DNA from 4 places in the Eggerthella sp. AM16-19 genome. Region 4 is predicted to be linked to each of the others. Evidence: predicted binding sites of a transcription regulator. Region 4 holds the regulator's gene; each other region holds the start of a gene.

Region 1 (4,432 bases), on a different contig from region 4:
GCAGCGGACTGCAGAGCCGTGCGGGTGACCTTGACGGGGTCGTTGACGCCCATCTCGATCATCTTGCCGGTGGTGCCGTCGGCGAAGTTCACGCCCTCGCCCTTCTCCATGTGGCGGACCTTGTCGACCATGACGGAGCCCTCGAAGCCAGCGTTCTGAGCGATGGCGCGCATGGGGGCCTCCATGGCCTTGCGGATGATCTCCACGCCGACCTTCTCGTCAGCGTCGGTGATCTCGAGCGTGTCCAGAGCCGGGATGGCGTTGATCAGAGCCACACCGCCGCCTGCGACGATGCCCTCCTCGACAGCAGCGCGGGTAGCCTGCAGGGCGTCCTCGATGCGGGACTTCTTCTCCTTGAGCTCGGCCTCGGTGGCAGCACCCACCTTCAGCACGGCCACGCCGCCGGACAGCTTGGCCAGGCGCTCCTGGAGCTTGTCGCGATCGAAGTCGGAGTCGACGCGCTCCAGCTCCTTCTTGATGTGGGTGATGCGGTCCTGGATGGCGGCCTTGTCGCCGGCGCCGTCCACGATCAGGGCACGGTCCTTGGTGACCTTGACGGTCTTAGCGGTGCCGAGCATCTCGATCTTGGCATCGGCCAGGGTCATGCCGAAGTCCTTGTCGATGACCTGCGCACCGGTGACGGCGGCGATGTCCTCGAGGATGCGCTTGCGGCGGTCGCCGAAGCCCGGGGCCTTGATGGCCACGGCGGTGAAGGTGCCGCGCAGCTTGTTCAGCAGGATGGTGGCCAGAGCCTCGCCCTCGACGTCCTCGGCGACGATGAACAGCGGACGGCCGGTCTTCATGATCTGCTCCAGCAGCGGGACCATGTCCTGGATGTTGGAGATCTTCTGATCGGTCAGCAGGATGTAGGGGTCGGAGAGGTTGGCTTCCATCTTCTCCATGTCGGTGGCCATGTAGGGGCTGATGTAGCCGCGCTCGTACTGCATGCCCTCGACGATGTCCATGTCCAGGCCGAAGGTCTGGGAATCCTCGACGGAGATGGCGCCGTCCTTGCCCACGGCGTCCATGGCCTCGGCGATCTTGGCGCCGATCACGGCGTCGCCGGCGGAGATGGTGCCGACGTTGGTGATCTGCTCGGTGGTGGAAACCGGGGTGGCGTCGGCCTTGATGGCCTCGACCACGGCGTCGGTCGCCTTCTGGATGCCGCGGCGGATGCCCAGGGCGTCGGCGCCGGCGGTGACGTTGCGCAGGCCCTCGGAGACGATCACGTCGGCCAGCAGCGTGGCGGTGGTGGTACCGTCGCCGGCGACGTCGTTGGTCTTAACAGCGGCCTCGCGGATGAGCTGGGCTCCCATGTTCTCGACCGGATCCTCCAGCTCGACTTCCTTGGCGACGGTGACGCCGTCGTTGGTGATCAGCGGAGCGCCGAAGGACTTCTCAAGGGCGACGTAACGGCCCTTGGGGCCGAGCGTGACCTTGACGGCGTTTGCCAGCTTGTTGACGCCTGCGGCCAGAGCGCTGCGGGCATCAGCCTCGAATTTGATATCCTTAGCCATTCTAAAGCTTCCTTTCGAATGCGGCCTGCGCGCGGTTCCAAGATACCGGGCGCAGGCCCATGTTTACTGACGAGGTGAAACGATCGGAACTTATTCGAAGACGCCGTACAGATCGTCGGCACGGAGGATGAGCAGGTCCTCGCCGTCGACCTTGATCTCCTGGCCGCCGAACTTGCCGTAGACGACCTTGTCGCCGACCTTCACGGGAACGGGAACCAGGTTGCCGTCCTTATCGGGCTTGCCAGCGCCGACTGCCAGAACGACGCCGCTCTGAGGCTTTTCCTTGGCCTCGGATGCGATGAACAGACCGGAAGCCGTGGTCTCCTCAGCTTCGTCAGCCTTCACGATAACGCGGTCGCCCAGGGGTTTAAGATTCATAACGCTGCCTTCCTTTCGCATCGATTACGCGAGATTGGTTTCGCATACCCGTTATTTAACCACTCTGTGTTTCTGAGTGCTAGCACTCTTTGGTAACGAGTGCTAAACACATTGCCTACTATAGCAGCCGACCGTCCGATTGCAAGTGGATTACGGTGATTTATGGCACGCTCCGAAAAGTTCTTGCGCAAGCGCATAAGACAGAAGGAGCGCCGGCAGCCGATAGCCGCCGACGCTCCCCCTTTTCGCCAGCTTTCACATCACGCCGGGCTTCACCAACCCGCTCTCGTAGGCGCGCACCACCAGCTGCGCGCGGTCGTGCGCATCGAGCTTGGCCATGATGCGCGCGAGGTGCGTCTTGACCGTTGCGGGGCTGATGAACAGGCGCTCGCCGATCTGGTCGTTGTTAAGGCCGCGCGCGACCAGCGTGAGGATCTCGCGCTCGCGATCGGTGAGCTGGTCGATGCCGCGTGCCGCGGCGCCCGCGGGCACGCCCGGGCGCGCCGCCACGAACGTCTCGATGAGCCGGCGCGTGATGGACGGCTCGATGAGCGCCTCGCCCGCCGCCACCACGCGCACCGCCGATGCGATCTCGTCGGGCTCGGCGTCTTTGAGGAGGAAGCCGCCGGCGCCCGCCGACAGCGCGTCGTACACGTATTCGTCCAGGTCGAACGTGGTGAGGATGAGCACCTGCACGTCCTGGAGGGCGGCGTTGGAGCGGATGGCGCGCGTGGCATCGATGCCGTTGACGCGCGGCATGCGGATGTCCATGAGCACCACGTCGGGGCGCAGGCGCTCGGCAAGCTGCACCGCCTGATCGCCGTCGCGCGCCTCGCCCACCACCTCGATGCCGTCGTAGGACGACAAGATCATGCGGAAGCCGCTGCGCACCAGGTCCTGATCGTCGGCCACTAGCACGCGCACGGGACGCTTCGCACCCGCCGCCTGCAAAAGGGTGCTCGCTATACTGGCGGGATTGGCCGCCTGCGGGGAGGTGCCGGACTCACTGGCCGGGGTTGCCGGGTTGGCCGGGCCTGCCGAGTTTGCCGGGGTTGCCAGGTTGGCCGCCTGCGAGGATGCGTTTGCCGCGCCTTCGCCGTCGAGCGTCTGTTCCATTCGCTATGCCTCCGTTCCGCGAAGCGGGATGCTCGCGCGCACGCAAAACCCGCCGTTTTCGCCATCGCCTGCCGAGAACGACCCGCCGAGCACGTGGATGCGCTCGGCCATGCCCGCCACGCCGTGGCCCGCGCCATCGGCCGCCCGCGGCAGCTGGGGGGCGGCCATATCTGCCGGCTGCGCCGCCGCGCCGCAGCCGGCGCCGTCGTCGATCACGGACAGCGTGGCCGCGCCGTCCTCCACCGCGAACCGCAGCGACACGCGCTGCGCCCGCGCATGCCGAACCGCGTTCGTGCACGCCTCGCGCGCCACGGTGAACAGCGCCATGTCGACGTGCGCGGGCACGCGGGCTCGATCATACGCCGCCATATCGAGCGTCACGTCCAGGCCGGCGCCGCGCAGATACGACTCCAGCTCGTCCACCTGGTTCGTTCCCGCGGCGGGCATGGTCTCGGCCGCGTCGTCGCCGTGGCGCAGCACGCCGATCATAGAGCGGATGTCGTCGAGCGCGGCCTTCGCCGTGGCGCGCGCCGTGGACACCGCCTCCTTCGCCATCTGGGGATCGCGCTCCACCAGCCGCTCGGCCGCGGCAAGCTGGATGCTCACCGCCGAGAGCGAGTGCGCCGTGATGTCGTGCACCTCGCGGGCGATGCGCACGCGCTCCTCCTCCACGCGGCGGGCGGCCTCCTCCTCGCGCGTGCGCTCGGCCTCGGCCGCGCGCTGCTCCACCGCGCGCACGTACGCGACATGCGTGCGGTAGGCGTAACCGGCAAGCACCGCCGCCACCATGAGCGCGATATTCTGGAAGCGCGTGAAGAACACCATGCTGGCCGCCTGCATGGGCGCGCCGGCGAACAGCAGCGACAGCACCGCCGCCGCGCCGCACGCGACGCCGGGCACGGTGCCGCATTCCGCCGCCACGGTATAGAGCGCCACCAGCGGCCCGACCACCGTCATGGAGAAGCCCGAGAACCTGACTTGCAGGCCCAGGAAGATGACCAGGCACGCGGCGAACACGGGCAGCGGGAAGCGGCGGCGCAGCACGAGCGGCACCACCGTCATGCCCAGGCCCACGAACACCTGCAGGTCGGGCACCACGTTGACCACGCCGAGATATTGGCGAAGCGCCAGGTCGGGAATGATGATCGACGACGCCGTGAGCATAAGCTGCAGGCAGCCCACGGCGAACGCCGCCAGCGCCACCGCGGCGTCGACCAGCCAGTCGCGCGCCGTCATGTCGCGATATGTCATAAGAAGGTTATCCATGCCGTCCATGGTATCCCGAGCACGCCAAGCGCGCCATACGCCGCCCGAGGTAATCGCGCGGATGCGGACGATAGGGCTATGCCGCTCCCAGATCCTCGGTCACGGCCTTGCCGGTGAGCACGCCGAAGGCCCCGTTGGTGGTCAGGCTCTCGCCG
Region 2 (4,432 bases), on a different contig from region 4:
CAGGATCTGCAGCAGGATGTTGAACACGTCGGGGTGCGCCTTCTCGATCTCGTCGAACAGCACCACCGAATACGGACGCTGACGCACGGCCTTCGTGAGCTGGCCGCCCTCGTCGAATCCCACATAGCCCGGAGGCGAGCCGACCAGACGGCTGACGGAGTGCTTCTCCATGTACTCGGACATGTCGAAGCTGATGAGCGCGTCCTCGGAGCTGAACAGGAACTCGGCGAGCGCCTTGGACAGCTCGGTCTTGCCCACGCCCGACGGGCCCAGGAAGATGAAGCTGCCGGCGGGGCGCTTGGGATCCTTCAAACCGGCGCGGCTGCGGCGGATGGCCTTCGACAGCGCAGTCACGGCCTCTTCCTGGCCGATGACGCGCTCGTGCAGCACGCCCTCCATGCGCAGCAGCTTCTCGGTTTCGGCCTCGGTGAGGTTGGACACGGGCACGCCGGTGGTCATGGAGACGACGTCGGCGATGTCCTGCGCCGTTACCTGATGCACCGATTTCTGGGAATCTTCGGCCCACTTCTTCTCGGCCGCGGCGCGCTCGTCTTTCACAGCGGACTCCTGGTCGCGCAGCTTGGCGGCGCGCTCGAAATCCTGCTCGGCGATGGCCTTGTCCTTATCGGAGCGGATCTGGCGCAGCTTGTCGTCCATCTCGCGCAGCTCGTCGGGCAAGGTCATGTTGCGGATGCGCATGCGGGCGCCCGCCTCGTCCATGACGTCGATGGCCTTGTCGGGCAGGAAACGGTCCTGGATATAGCGGTCCGACAGCGTGACGGCGGCCTGAAGCGCCTCGTCGGTGAAATGCACCTGATGATGCGCCTCATAGCGGTCGCGCAGCCCCTCCATGATGCGCAGGGCCTGCTCCTCGTTGGGCTCACCGACCGTGATGGGCTGGAAACGGCGCTCGAGGGCGCTGTCCTTTTCCAGGTGCTTGCGATATTCGTCGACGGTGGTAGCGCCGATGACCTGGATCTCGCCACGCGACAGCGGCGGCTTGAGGATGGCGGCGGCATCAATGGAGCCCTCGGCAGAACCCGCGCCGATAAGCGTGTGCATCTCATCGATGAACAAGATGATGTCGCCGGCGTCCTTGACCTCCTTGATGCACTTCTTCAAGCGGTCCTCGAACTCGCCGCGGTACTTGCTGCCGGCCACAAGGGCAGACACGTCGAGCGTGAGCAGGCGCTTGCCGCGCAGGATATCGGGAACCTGGTTGGACACGATGAGCTGCGCCAGACCCTCGGCCACGGCGGTCTTGCCGACGCCGGGCTCGCCGATGAGCAGCGGGTTGTTCTTCTGGCGGCGGGAGAGGATCTGCATGACGCGCTCGATCTCGCCGGCGCGGCCGATGACCGGGTCGAGCTTGCCGTCGCGCGCCTTCTGCGTAAGGTCGGTGCCGAACTCCTTCAGGGCGCTGTCGGGCACGGTGCCGGCCGCCTCGAAGGGGTTGCGGCCCGCGTACACGGGGCTTTGGCCCACCAAATCGTTGAGCGCGGTGCGGATGTCGTCGCCCTTCACGCCCAAGCGCGAGAGCACGTCGAGCGCCGTGCCCTCGTTCTCGCGCACGATGCCGAGCAGCAGATGCTCGGTGGAGATGTAGCTCTGCCCCATCTGCATGGCCTCGCGCAAGCTATTCTCGAGCACGCGCTTGACGCGCGGCGTGAACGAAAGATGGCCGGACACGTCGGCGCCCTCGTCGATGGAGGCCACCTCGCGGATGCCCTTCACCACGGCGTCATAGGCCACGCCCAGGCGCTCGAGGGCCTGGGCGGCAAGGCCATCCTTTTCCTGGATGAGGCCCAGCAGGATATGCTCGGTGCCCACATAGGGCTGATGCAGAGCGCGTGCCTCGTCCTGGGCCAAGACGAGCACCTTGCGCGCCTTGTCCGTGAACTTCTCAAATGACATGAAGCCTCGATTCTCGCGGCATATGATTATGGTCTCGGTTGTTCATGTTAGCACTCCCGTCAATGGACTGCTAAGCCGTTTACGTATCGTATACATAATAAAGTAGCCCGGAGCCGCACAACGCCCGTTGCCCCCGCTACGTGCAATCCGCACACACCGGAAGCGCTTTTAGACCCCTTTTGCCCCTTTTCACCCGGATTCCGCAAGCGGTTCTTCACGAAAGGTCGACAAGCGCGCAAACACGGCGCCTTGACCGATGCACACGCTTATACTGGTTGCGAAACGCGCAGCAGCGCGGCCCATCCCCCTTCAACCGACAGGATCGCATGAACAGGCACACCATACGCTACGCCCTTATCCTTGTTGCCGCCCTTGCCGTGGCGGCGCTGGCAGTCGCCCGATTCGACGACCTATGTTCCATCCTATCAACCGTCTGGTCCGCCCTTGAGCCCCTGGCCATCGGCGCGGTGCTGGCATATCTGCTGAACTTCATAGCGGCGGCGCTTGAATCGCGCTGGTTCCCCCATACCAACAACACGCTCGCAATCAAGACGCGCCGCCCCATCTGCGTCATCCTGGCGATCACCGCCGTCACCTTGGCGCTTGCGGCGCTGACCTCGTTCGTGGGCGGCGAGTTCAAATCCGCGGGCGCCGCCATCATCACCGGCATATCGGAAGCTGCGGCCATGGCGTCGCAGGCCATCGCGAACCTTCCCGGTGCGCAGGCCATCCCGATCTTGGACAACGCCACCTGGAACTCCATCGGGCAAAAGGCCCTGGACGCCATGGGCGGCACCGACCAGGCGCTGCGCATCGTGGCGCAGACCAGCGGCGAGGTGGCCCATCTGACGCTTTCGATCCTACTGGGCATGGTGTTCGCGCTGTACCTGCTGCTCGACAAGGACCGCGTGCACGCCGGCGCCATGCGCGCGGCCAGCTTCATCCCCGGCGAGGACCTGCGCCGCCGCGTGCTGCACGCATGCAGCATCACCAACGACTGCTTCTCGCGCTTCATCCGCGGGCAATGCATCGAGGCGGTCATCTTGGGTGCCCTGTGCGCCATCGGCGGCACCATCCTGCAGTTCCCCTATGCGGCTTCCATCGGCCTTATCGTGGGCGTGTCGTCGCTCATCCCGTTCGCCGGCGCATGGATAGGCGGCATCATGGGTGCGGCGATGATCCTGTCGCAAGACCCCGTTCAAGCCCTGCAGTTCATCGTGTTCTTGGTGATCCTCCAGCAAATCGAGGGACATCTCATCTACCCGAACGTGGTGGGACAGTCGGTGGGCCTGCCGAGCATCTGGGTGTTCGTGGCCGTGATCGCGGGCGGGTCGCTGTTCGGCCTTCTAGGCGTGCTTCTGGGCGTGCCCGTCATCTCCACGCTTCGAACGCTTGCCATGGAGCATTTCGCGCAACAGGACGCGGAAAACGAATTGGGGCCTGAAGACGGGGCCGTATCGCAACAGACGCATTCGGCGTAGCGACGTTGAGCGGGGCAAGGAGCAGGGCGCATCGGGTACCCCGTGCCCTGTTCCGTCTTGCCCTTCACGATAACCGGGTAGGCGCGATTCCCAAGAGACCCTTCGTAGACCGTAGGCCTTAACGCTTTCCCATCCGCTAAGCTCGGATCGTCCGAGCACCACCCCTCCCCAACCGATCTGCCGCCAAACAACGAAGGCCCGCCCGGGATCACCCAGGCGGGCCTTCGTGTGTTTATGCGACGATGCGCAGCTTAGTACAGCTTAGCGCCGGCCGGGATGCGGCCGGAGACCATAAGCAGGTTCAGACGCTCCTCGGTGGTATCGTCGTCGACCTTCTCCTCGTGCACGGCGGACAGCAGCATGCCGCAGGAGGCGATGCCCATCATCTTGCGCGGCGGCAGGTTGGTGATCGCCACGAGCGTGCGACCCACCAGCTCCTCCGGCTCGTAGTATGCATGGATACCGGACAGGATGGTGCGATCTTCGCCTGTACCGTCGTCAAGCGTGAACTGCAGCAGCTTCTTGCTCTTCGGCACAGCCACGCAATCCTTGACCTTCACGGCGCGGAAGTCGGACTTGCTGAACGTGTCGAAGTCCACCTCGTCGGCGAACAGCGGCTCGACGACCACCTTGGAGAAGTCGATGGGCTCCTCGGCGGACTGCTCTGCCGGAGCAGCCGGACGTGCGGCGGGCTTGGCGCCGGCAGGGGCCTCATCGCGCATGTGCGGGAACAGCAACACGTCGCGGATGGTCGGAGAATCGGTGAGCAGCATGGTCAGCCGGTCGATGCCGATGCCCACGCCGCCTGCCGGAGGCATGCCATACTCGAGCGCGCGGATGTAGTCGGCGTCGTAGCCCATGGCCTCGTCGTCGCCCATGTCCTTGGCCTCGACCTGCGCACGGAAGCGCTCGGCCTGGTCGACCGGGTCGTTGAGCTCGTTGAAGGCGTTGGCGTACTCGTGGCCGCAGATGAACAGCTCGAAGCGCTCGGTGAGCTCGGGGTTGTTCGGCAGCTTCTTGGCCAGCGGGGAGATCTC
Region 3 (4,432 bases), on a different contig from region 4:
CCGCGCGGATGTTGCGCAACATGGTTCGGTATGCCGCGCCGAAATGTTCCACGGCGTCGGCGGGCGCGGCGCCGGCTATCTGCTCGGGAACGCTTTCCGGATCGATGCAGCGCGGCATGGCGTGGCTGCGGCCGGCGGCCTGCGCCTCGGCGCCACCCCAGCCGTAGTCGTTGATGCCGATGAACACGAGCACCGCATCCGGTGCCTGGCCGTCGGGTCCCAGCAGGGCGGCTGCGCGTTCGGGGCTGCTGGCGGCGGGGAAGCCCGCGCCCTCGACCATGCTGCCTGACCAGGCGCTATCGGCAAGCACGGTTCCGCCGAGCCCACGCACCGCGTGCGACCACCACGTGTCCTCGGGGCGCAGCACTCCGGATCGCTCCAAGCGCTCGTCGTTGTAGAACAGCGTGTAGCCATCGGGCACGCACCCCTCGAAGGTGCTGATGGAATCGCCCATGATGGAGAACGTTTTCGCGGGCATGCCCGACCGCCTTCCTTACGTCATTCGTAATCGCGTCCCGGCGTCGCGCGTCAGGCTGCTTTCGTCCAGTAGCACATGGTAGCAAAACCTCGCGCAGGCTCTGTTAACAGTCTATGTAAGGTCGAATCCCGGGCGGACCTTCCCGGCTCATCCAGTCCTTCGCCCGCGCCGCCTTCGCCATCAGGATAACCCCAGGTGAACCGCATAAAAACTTGTGTGCAACCAGTGAATGTCGCAGTCTGTTCTCTTGACGTTGTACGTAAAACGTTGTACAATAATACGAACCACGCACTCACACAAGTTGCGCCGGCGGAGCCCGGAGCAACGCTGGTAATCGCTGCGGGGAGCAAAGGCCGGTCAAGCGGCCGTCCGCCCGTTTCCCCGTGCAGCGAAGCGGGACGATCGGAGGTTGCAATGGGCGAGGCAATGGTCACCGGCCGCATGGCGCCCGGCAAGAAGCGCCGCGGCGGTCTTGTGCTGCAGCGGGAAGGCCTCACGGCCTCCCAGGCCATCAACCGCATGTACGACAAGCTCATCGAGAACGGCGACGCGTCGTTTCTCACGGGCATCGTGGCGGCGGAGGACGAAGCGGCCTGGGATAACGCCGTGGAGTTCGTCGATTCCCTCTCCGAACCCGTATCCGGCGGCACATCCGATGTCGCCGATGAAGCGCCCTCGGCGCTGGTCGACAGCGCTTTCGAGCACGGCGACCTGCCGCCCGACGGCCCGGACCTTGCGGCCATCGCCCGCGCCGCGCGATTCTCCTCGCGGGGGGTGATCTAGCATGCCTCAGGCCCGTGTCCTGCTTGGTACCGAAGTCGTCATGGACTTCATGAACGAGCGCCAACCGTTCTACCATCAAACGCGCATGCTCATGGTGGCCGGCCGCGTGGGCGAGTTCGACCTGTGGGTCACCGCCCCGCAGGTGGTCGACCTCGTCTACCTGCTCTCCGAGGGCGGCAAGCCCGAGCTGCTGCCGCGCGCCATGGAGCGCATCCGCGGCCTGCGCACCTTCGTGCAGGTGGCGGATTTCACCGCGGCCAACGTCGACCGCATGCTGGCCTCGTCGGGGCAAAACCCAGAAGGCCAGCTCATGGTCAACGCCGCCATCGACCTGCGGGCGGACTTCCTGCTCACGCACGAACCGGACGGCCTAGGAAACGGCCTGGTCAAGGTCACGAACGTGTCGGGCATGTTCGAATGGCTGTGCGAGAACCGCGATCTGGACTACACGCAAATCGAGATTTAGCGAAGCCTTCCCGCTGTCACCTTCCTGTCACTTGACACTCCCAAGTGCCAGACTACAATCGAAATTAGCACTCAAGCTGTGAGACTGCTAACGCGCCCCGCATCTGCGGGGCGTTTCATTCGCCGGGGCATGCACGGCCTGGCGCCCCGTCTGCGGGCGGGCGCCGCAAGCCTGCGTTTCACCAGGTGGACGAAACGTCCCCGCACCGCGCGGCCGGTCCCTCAGCATCGAAGCACGAACGGAAAGGAAGCGCCGCACATGCGCAAGTTCAAGACAGAGAGCAAGAAGCTGCTCGACCTGATGATCAACTCCATCTACACCAATCGCGAGATCTTCCTGCGCGAGCTCATCTCCAACGCATCGGACGCCGTCGACAAGCTGTACTTCAAAAGCCTCACCGACTCCAGCATCCAGCTGACGAAGGACCAGCTCGGCATCGACGTCGCCTTCGACAAGGACGCCCGCACCATCACCGTGTCCGACAACGGCATCGGCATGACGCAGGAGGACCTGGACCGCAACCTGGGCACCATCGCCCATTCCGATTCCATGGCCTTCAAGCAGGAGAACGCCGAGCAGCAAGGCGATGACGTCGATATCATCGGCCAGTTCGGCGTGGGCTTCTACAGCGCGTTCATGGTGGCGAAGTCCGTGCGCGTGGTGTCGAAGGCCTACGGCAGCGCCCAGGCTTGGGCCTGGGAATCCGACGGCGTCGAGGGCTACACCATCGAGGAGGCCCAGCGCGAGGGCAACGGCACCGACATCATCCTGACCCTCAAGGACAACACCGATGAGGAGAACTTCGACCAGTTCCTCAGCGAGTACGGCCTGAAGGACCTCATCAAGCGTTACAGCAACTACGTGCGCTACCCCGTGCGCATGGAGGTTTCGAAGTCCCGCCAGAAGCCCAAGCCCGAGGACGCCGGCGACGACTACAAGCCCGAGTACGAGCAGTACACCGAGGTCGAGACCATCAACTCCATGGTGCCGATCTGGAAGCGCAGCAAGTCCGACGTACAACAGGAAGAGTACAACGAGTTCTACAAGCAGACCTTCCACGACTTCACCGATCCGGCGGCCACGTTCTCCATCCACGCCGAGGGAGCGCTGTCCTACGACGCGTTGCTGTTCATCCCCGGCCGTGCACCGTACGACCTGTACAGCAAGGACTACAAGAAGGGCCTGGAGCTGTACAGCTCCAACGTGCTGATCATGGAGAAGTGCGAGGACCTGCTGCCCGACCACTACAACTTCGTCCGCGGCGTCGTGGACAGCCAGGACCTCACGCTCAATATCTCGCGTGAGACGCTGCAGCAGAACAACCAGCTGCACGCCATCGCCCGCAAGGTGGAGAAGAAGGTCACGAGCGAGCTGAAGAAGATGCTGAAGAACGATCGCGCCGCTTATGAGAAGTTCTTCGAGGACTTCGGCCGAGGCCTGGAGTACGGCATCTACACCAGCTACGGCATGCTCAAAGACGAGCTGGCCGACCTGCTGCTGTTCTACAGCGCCAAGGAGCAGAAGACGGTCACGCTGGCCGAGTACCTCGAGGCCATGCCCGCCGACCAGAAGTCCATCTACTACGCCGCCGGCGACAGCATTGACCGCCTGGCGAAGCTGCCCATCGTGAACACGGTGCTCGGCAAGGGCTACGACGTGCTGCTGTGCACGAAGGACGTCGACGAGTTCTGCTTCCAGGCCATGATGACCTATGGTCCCGAGGCCGAGCAGGACGCCGAGGGCAAGGACATCGAGGGAACCGGCCCCAAGGAGCTCAAGAACGTGGCGTCGGGCGACCTGGACTTCGCCTCCGAGGAGGAGAAGAAGGAGGCCGAGGAAGCCGAAAAGGACAACGAGGCCCTGCTCAACGCCATGAAGGAGCAGCTCGGCGACGCGGTCACGAAGGTGGCCGTGTCCACGCGCCTGACCGATGCGCCGTCCGCCGTCACCACCGAAGGCCCCGTGTCGCTTGAGATGGAGCGCCTCATGTCGCAGATGCCCGACGGCATGGGCGAGGTGAAATCGCAGCGCGTGCTCGAGCTGAACGCGAAGCACCCGGTGTTCCAGGTGCTCAAGGACGCCCAGTCCGCCGGCGACGCCGAGAAGGTGAAGCTCTACACCGAGATCCTGTACGATCAGGCGCTCATCGTCGAGGGCATGCCCATCGCCGACCCGGTCGCCTACGCGAACGCGGTCACGAAGCTGATGGCCTAAGCGGCCGTTTGCGGCACGCGGCACGCGGTCCGGGAACGCCTGCGCAACCCGGCGGCGCGCGGGCTCGCCGTCCCGAGCGGCACGTCCTCGCCGCCCGCCACCTGCCGAAACCCATTCCGAATGTGAAGCCTGCCGGCCCTCAACAGGGCCGGCAGGCTTTTTGTATTATGATGTTCACGCTATGCAGAAGAGCATCCACGACATATTGCAGATGATCGAAACGCCGCTTATCAGCTTCACGGTGGTGGTGCTGAGCTGCGTGTGCTTCCTGCTGTCGCTGTGGATCATCATGATCTTGGTTAGGCTCGTGGTGGGATGAGCTCGCAACGGCACATCTCGCGCGCCGGGCGGCGGGGGTAGGCACCGCTATGTGGCAGCGCTTCACGTGGTATGACGTCAGGGTCATCGGCCATTATCTGGGCATGTTGGTACTTTTCTCGTCCGTGGCGCTTGTCGCGCCGCTGGCCACCGCCATCGTGTTCTGCGAATGG
Region 4 (4,432 bases):
CCGTTCGAACGCGATTGCGCAAAGCGTCGAGCACAAGCTTACCCGCTCGAATGCCGAACGGGTAAGCGATCTAGTTGAACTTGTCGCGCAGCTTTTGCAGCGGCGTACGAGCTTCTGCCACATCCTCGCCCATTTCGTGGGCGAGCTGTTCGAGCAGCTCTCGCTGCTTCTTCGTGACCTTCTTCGGAACCGCCACGGTGACATGGACGTACATATCGCCACGTGCCTCGCTGCGGAAGCGCGGCATGCCGAAGCCCTTCACGCGCACGATCTGATCGTTTTGCAGGCCTTCGGGGATGCGGACCTTGACCTTCTCGTCTTCGAAGATGCCGTCGACCTCGATTTCGGAGCCGAGCGTTGCCTGAACGATGGACACGTTGGCACGGCAATGCAGGTCGTCGCCGTCGCGCTCGAAGAACTCATGCGGTTGGACGCGGCACGTGACGATAAGGTCGCCAGAAGCCGCTCCACGCAGACCCGCCTCGCCAAAACCGGTAAGGCGCAGCTGCTGGGAATCGCGGATGCCGACAGGTACCTCCACCGTGACGCGCTGGCGGTCGGGCACGCGGCCTTGGCCGTCGCATTCGGGGCACGGGTTGTCGATGGTTTGACCGGTGCCGTTGCACTTGCTGCAGGTGGTTGCCGTCTGCATATCGCCCAAGAAGGTATGCTGCACGGTGACCACACGACCCTTGCCGCCGCATTCGGGGCAGGTGACCTGCTTGCCGCCTTCGGCCATGCCCGTACCATCGCAATCGGCGCACGGGGCCAGGCGATCGTAGACGATCTCCTTCTTGGCGCCGGTAGCGACCTCTTCGAGGGTCAAACGCAGGCCGACGCCCATATCGCGTCCATCAGTGCGCTGCTGACGGGCACCGCCAGCGCCACCGCCGCCGAAGAAGCTGCTGAAGATATCGCCGAACCCGCCGCCGAACAGATCGTCGAAGTCGACATAGCCGCTGCCGCCACCAGCCGCGCCGGAAACGGTGCCGAACCGATCGTACTGCGCGCGCTTGTTCGCGTCGCTGAGCACGTCGTAAGCTTCGTTGAGCTCTTTGAACTGGTCCTCGGCATCGGGGGCCTTGTTCACGTCAGGGTGCAATTCACGCGCCTTGCGACGAAACGCCTTCTTGATATCCGCCTCCGTGGCATCACGGGAGACGCCGAGAACTTCGTACAAGTCCTTCGCCATGTTGGCCGTATCCACCTTTCCATTCCCCAGCGGGCTATCCTGCCGGGTTCCTACAAATCACCGAGCGCGGTGCCCGCGATGCGGACCGCGCGTAATACCTTCGAATAGTCCATGCGCGTAGGGCCGATGACCGCCACCACGCCGGCGGAATCGCCGCGGCCGTAGCGGCTGGCCACAACCGAAACGCCGGACAGCTGGGAGGCTTGATTCTCCGAGCCGATGCGCACCGTGGGCCTGCCATCGGTTTGACATGCTGTGTCGTCAAGGATGTGCAGCAACACCGTGTCGTCCTCGAGCACCTGCATGACGGGAAGCACCGCTTCCGATTGGCTGAACTCGGGCTGCGACAAAAGCGAGCTGAACCCAAGGCTGTGGGCACGAGACCCCTCGCCTTCCCGCAGGCATGAGAGCACCTCGTCGAGCGCCATGCGCACGAGCGGGTCGGCGAACGCCTCCGACATGCCCCTGCCCAATCCGTGCTCGATATCGTGCAGCGTGTTGCCGCCGAACACCTCGTTGAGCAGATGCTGCACGCGCGCCAGCTCGTCGCTGGACACCTCTTCGGCGAAATCCATATGGCGGTTAAACACCTGGCCGTCTTCGGTGACCACCACGACAAGCGCGTTGGTGGGCGTTAGGGAGATAAGCGAAAGCTGCTTGATGTGCAGATCGAGCACCGACGGAGCGAGCACGATGGACAGGCAGTCGGTAAGGCGCGTCAGGGCTTCGGAGGTCTGCTCGACCAGGTCATCAAGCTCCGAAGCGCTTTTCCTGAGCTTGTCGGCCGCTTCCTGGCAACGTTCGTCCTCTTGTTCGCCGCCTTCCTGGGAAAGCAGATCGTCGACGAAGGCGCGGTAGCCTTGATCGGTGGGGATCCTGCCTGCAGAGGTATGCGGCTGGGCGATATAGCCCCCGTCCTCGAGAACCGAAAGCTCGTTGCGCACGGTCGCAGGGCTTACGCCGAGCTGATAACGTTCGGTAAGCGTGCGCGAACCTACCGGCAGAGCGCGCGCGACGTATTCCTCGATGAGCGCTGCAAGCACTTTTTGACGCCTATCCGAAAGCACGTTTCCCCACCATCCTTTCACCCACTACGGTATAACCAATTCGTAACACTAAATATTAGCAGCGAGATGGTGGGAGTGCTAAATATTGCACCGAATCGTAAGAAACAGACACCCCCTTACGCTAGATCGAACAGAGCGCCGTACAGCTGATTACCGCACAACCACCCACGCTCGGTCGGCCTCCAACGCCCGTCAACGTGCTCGCACAGCCCCTGCTCGGCGAGCGCGTCGAGCGTCTCAGAGGTTTTCGGCAGCAGCTGTGCAGCCCGCTGCACCAGATCATCGGAGATGCCGCGCGACATGCGCATGCCCAGCATCATGTCCTCGGCAGCCATTTCCCCAGCGTCGAGGTCATCGGTGACCTGACCATCTTGGATGCGCATGCGCCGCTCGGCGTTCTGCGTCATGCTGGCCGCGCTGCGCCCCAGACCCAGATAAGGAACGCCGGTCCAGTAGGCGATGTTGTGACGACACTCGAACCCGGGCTTCGCATAGCTTGCCACTTCGTAGCGCTCGTATCCAGCCTGGGAGAGGATGCGCTCCGCCGCCTGCATATGCTCCGCCTCGACATCGTCGTCGGGCTCTGCAAGCTGGCCGGACAAGACCATGGCATCGAAGGGCGTATGCGGCTCGATGGTGAGTGGGTACACGCTGACGTGGGAAACCCCGCAATCGATGGCGGTCTTAACGCTATCCTCGAACGACTCAGTGCTTTGACCGGGAATGCCGCACATCAGGTCGACGCTGACGTTCTCGAACCGTTCCCGCGCACATGCGATGGCCCGCTTCGCTCCTTGCGCATCATGGGCGCGCCCCAAGATGCCGAGCACGTGGTCATCGAAGCTTTGCACGCCGATAGAGAGCCTGTTCACGCCAAGCGCCCAGATGTCGCGCACCATGGAAGAGGTCAGGCTTTCGGGATTCGCCTCCATGGTGCATTCCACATCGGGCTCCAAGCGCATGGAAAGCCCCAGGGTGTAAAGCAACATGGACAGCCGCGGCATGCCCACATGGGATGGGGTGCCGCCGCCGAGATACACCGTCGAGATGCCGCCGAGCTCCCCTTCTTTGGACTTGCGGCGGATCTGCAGACATAGATCTTCCACGTATTCGTCGATTTGCGGGCTTTCGGCGGGCACGGCGGCGGTGGCGAAGTCGCAATAGCTGCAACGCTTCACGCAAAACGGCAGATGCAGGTACAGCGCGCGATAGGGATCATGCATGGCTTCCCGCAATCTCAAGCAGCTCGTCGAACACGGCGTCGAAATCATCGACGCCCACGCAGGCGTTGATCTTCCCACGCGCCGCGGCGGCGCCGGGAAGGCCCGTCATATACCACATGGCGTGCTTGCGCATGCGCACGATATTGCGCCCTTCGCGCTGCGCGAGCAGCCGTGCATGGCGCCTTGCCATGGCGATACGCTGCTCTACGGTGGGCGCGCAAGGCTCCGGCGAGCCTGCAAGCGCCGCAGCGGCCTGGGAGAATATCCACGGATTGCCTTCAGCGGCACGCGCGATCATAACGGCATCGCAGCCGGTTTCGCGCGTGATGGCCACAGCATCGGCGCCGCATTTCACGTCGCCGTTGCCGACCACGGGCACGTCCACCGCCTGCTTGACGCGCGCAACGACGCCCCAATCAGCGCATCCGCGATACAGCTGCTCGGCGTATCGACCATGCACCGCAACTGCGGCGGCTCCGGCATCTTGCATGCGAACCGCGAATTCGGGCGCCGTTTCGCAGCCCATGGCCCAACCGCGGCGGAACTTCACGGTAACGGGATGCTCCACCGCGCGGCTTACCGCCGCCACGATGGAGGCTGCCAGGTCCGGATCGCGCATAAGCGCGCTGCCGTCGCCTTTCGTGACGATCTTGCGCGCAGGGCATCCCATGTTGATATCGATGTAGGCGAGGTTCTCGCCCATGACCTGCTCGATCCAAGCGGCCTGAGAAGCCATGGTGTCGGGCTCGTGGCCGAACAGCTGAACCGCGACCATGTCCTCGCCTTGCGCCAGGTCGAGCAGATGACGCGTTTTCTCGTTGGCGTAGGACAGGCCCTTGGCGGAAACCATCTCGGTGTATGTGAGATCGGCGCCTTGTTCGCGGCACAGTGTGCGGAACGCCATATCCGAAACGCCCGCCATGGGCGCAAGCAGCAGACGATGGCGACGG

What was found. Region 4 encodes HrcA, which represses chaperone genes, less so after heat shock. Its sites were predicted from a motif close to TNTTAGCANNCNNNNNNNNNGNNTGCTAANA; they were not measured.
Region 1: the regulator HrcA is predicted to act here: its motif matches at 1,973-2,003, upstream of DW178_RS08985 (co-chaperone GroES).
Region 2: the regulator HrcA is predicted to act here: its motif matches at 1,960-1,990, upstream of DW178_RS07960 (ATP-dependent Clp protease ATP-binding subunit).
Region 3: the regulator HrcA is predicted to act here: its motif matches at 1,790-1,820, upstream of htpG (molecular chaperone HtpG).

Annotation. Positions count from the first base shown of each region.
Region 1 covers NZ_QUCY01000023.1:15,276-19,707, forward strand. The annotation lists gene groL (chaperonin GroEL) at 1-1,517, opposite strand, end outside; gene DW178_RS08985 (co-chaperone GroES) at 1,608-1,895, opposite strand; gene DW178_RS08990 (response regulator) at 2,151-3,011, opposite strand; gene DW178_RS08995 (sensor histidine kinase) at 3,015-4,277, opposite strand; gene DW178_RS09000 (FAD-dependent oxidoreductase) at 4,354-4,432, opposite strand, start outside.
Region 2 covers NZ_QUCY01000018.1:37,568-41,999, forward strand. The annotation lists gene DW178_RS07960 (ATP-dependent Clp protease ATP-binding subunit) at 1-1,914, opposite strand, end outside; gene DW178_RS07965 (AI-2E family transporter) at 2,241-3,395, shown strand; gene lysS (lysine--tRNA ligase) at 3,647-4,432, opposite strand, start outside.
Region 3 covers NZ_QUCY01000019.1:25,848-30,279, reverse strand. The annotation lists gene DW178_RS08195 (SGNH/GDSL hydrolase family protein) at 1-478, opposite strand, end outside; gene DW178_RS08190 (hypothetical protein) at 893-1,261, shown strand; gene DW178_RS08185 (PIN domain-containing protein) at 1,263-1,727, shown strand; gene htpG (molecular chaperone HtpG) at 1,986-3,941, shown strand; gene DW178_RS11415 (hypothetical protein) at 4,123-4,260, shown strand; gene DW178_RS08175 (TrkH family potassium uptake protein) at 4,310-4,432, shown strand, end outside.
Region 4 covers NZ_QUCY01000001.1:128,295-132,726, reverse strand. The annotation lists gene dnaJ (molecular chaperone DnaJ) at 71-1,192, opposite strand; gene hrcA (heat-inducible transcriptional repressor HrcA) at 1,243-2,259, opposite strand; gene hemW (radical SAM family heme chaperone HemW) at 2,376-3,482, opposite strand; gene dusB (tRNA dihydrouridine synthase DusB) at 3,475-4,432, opposite strand, start outside.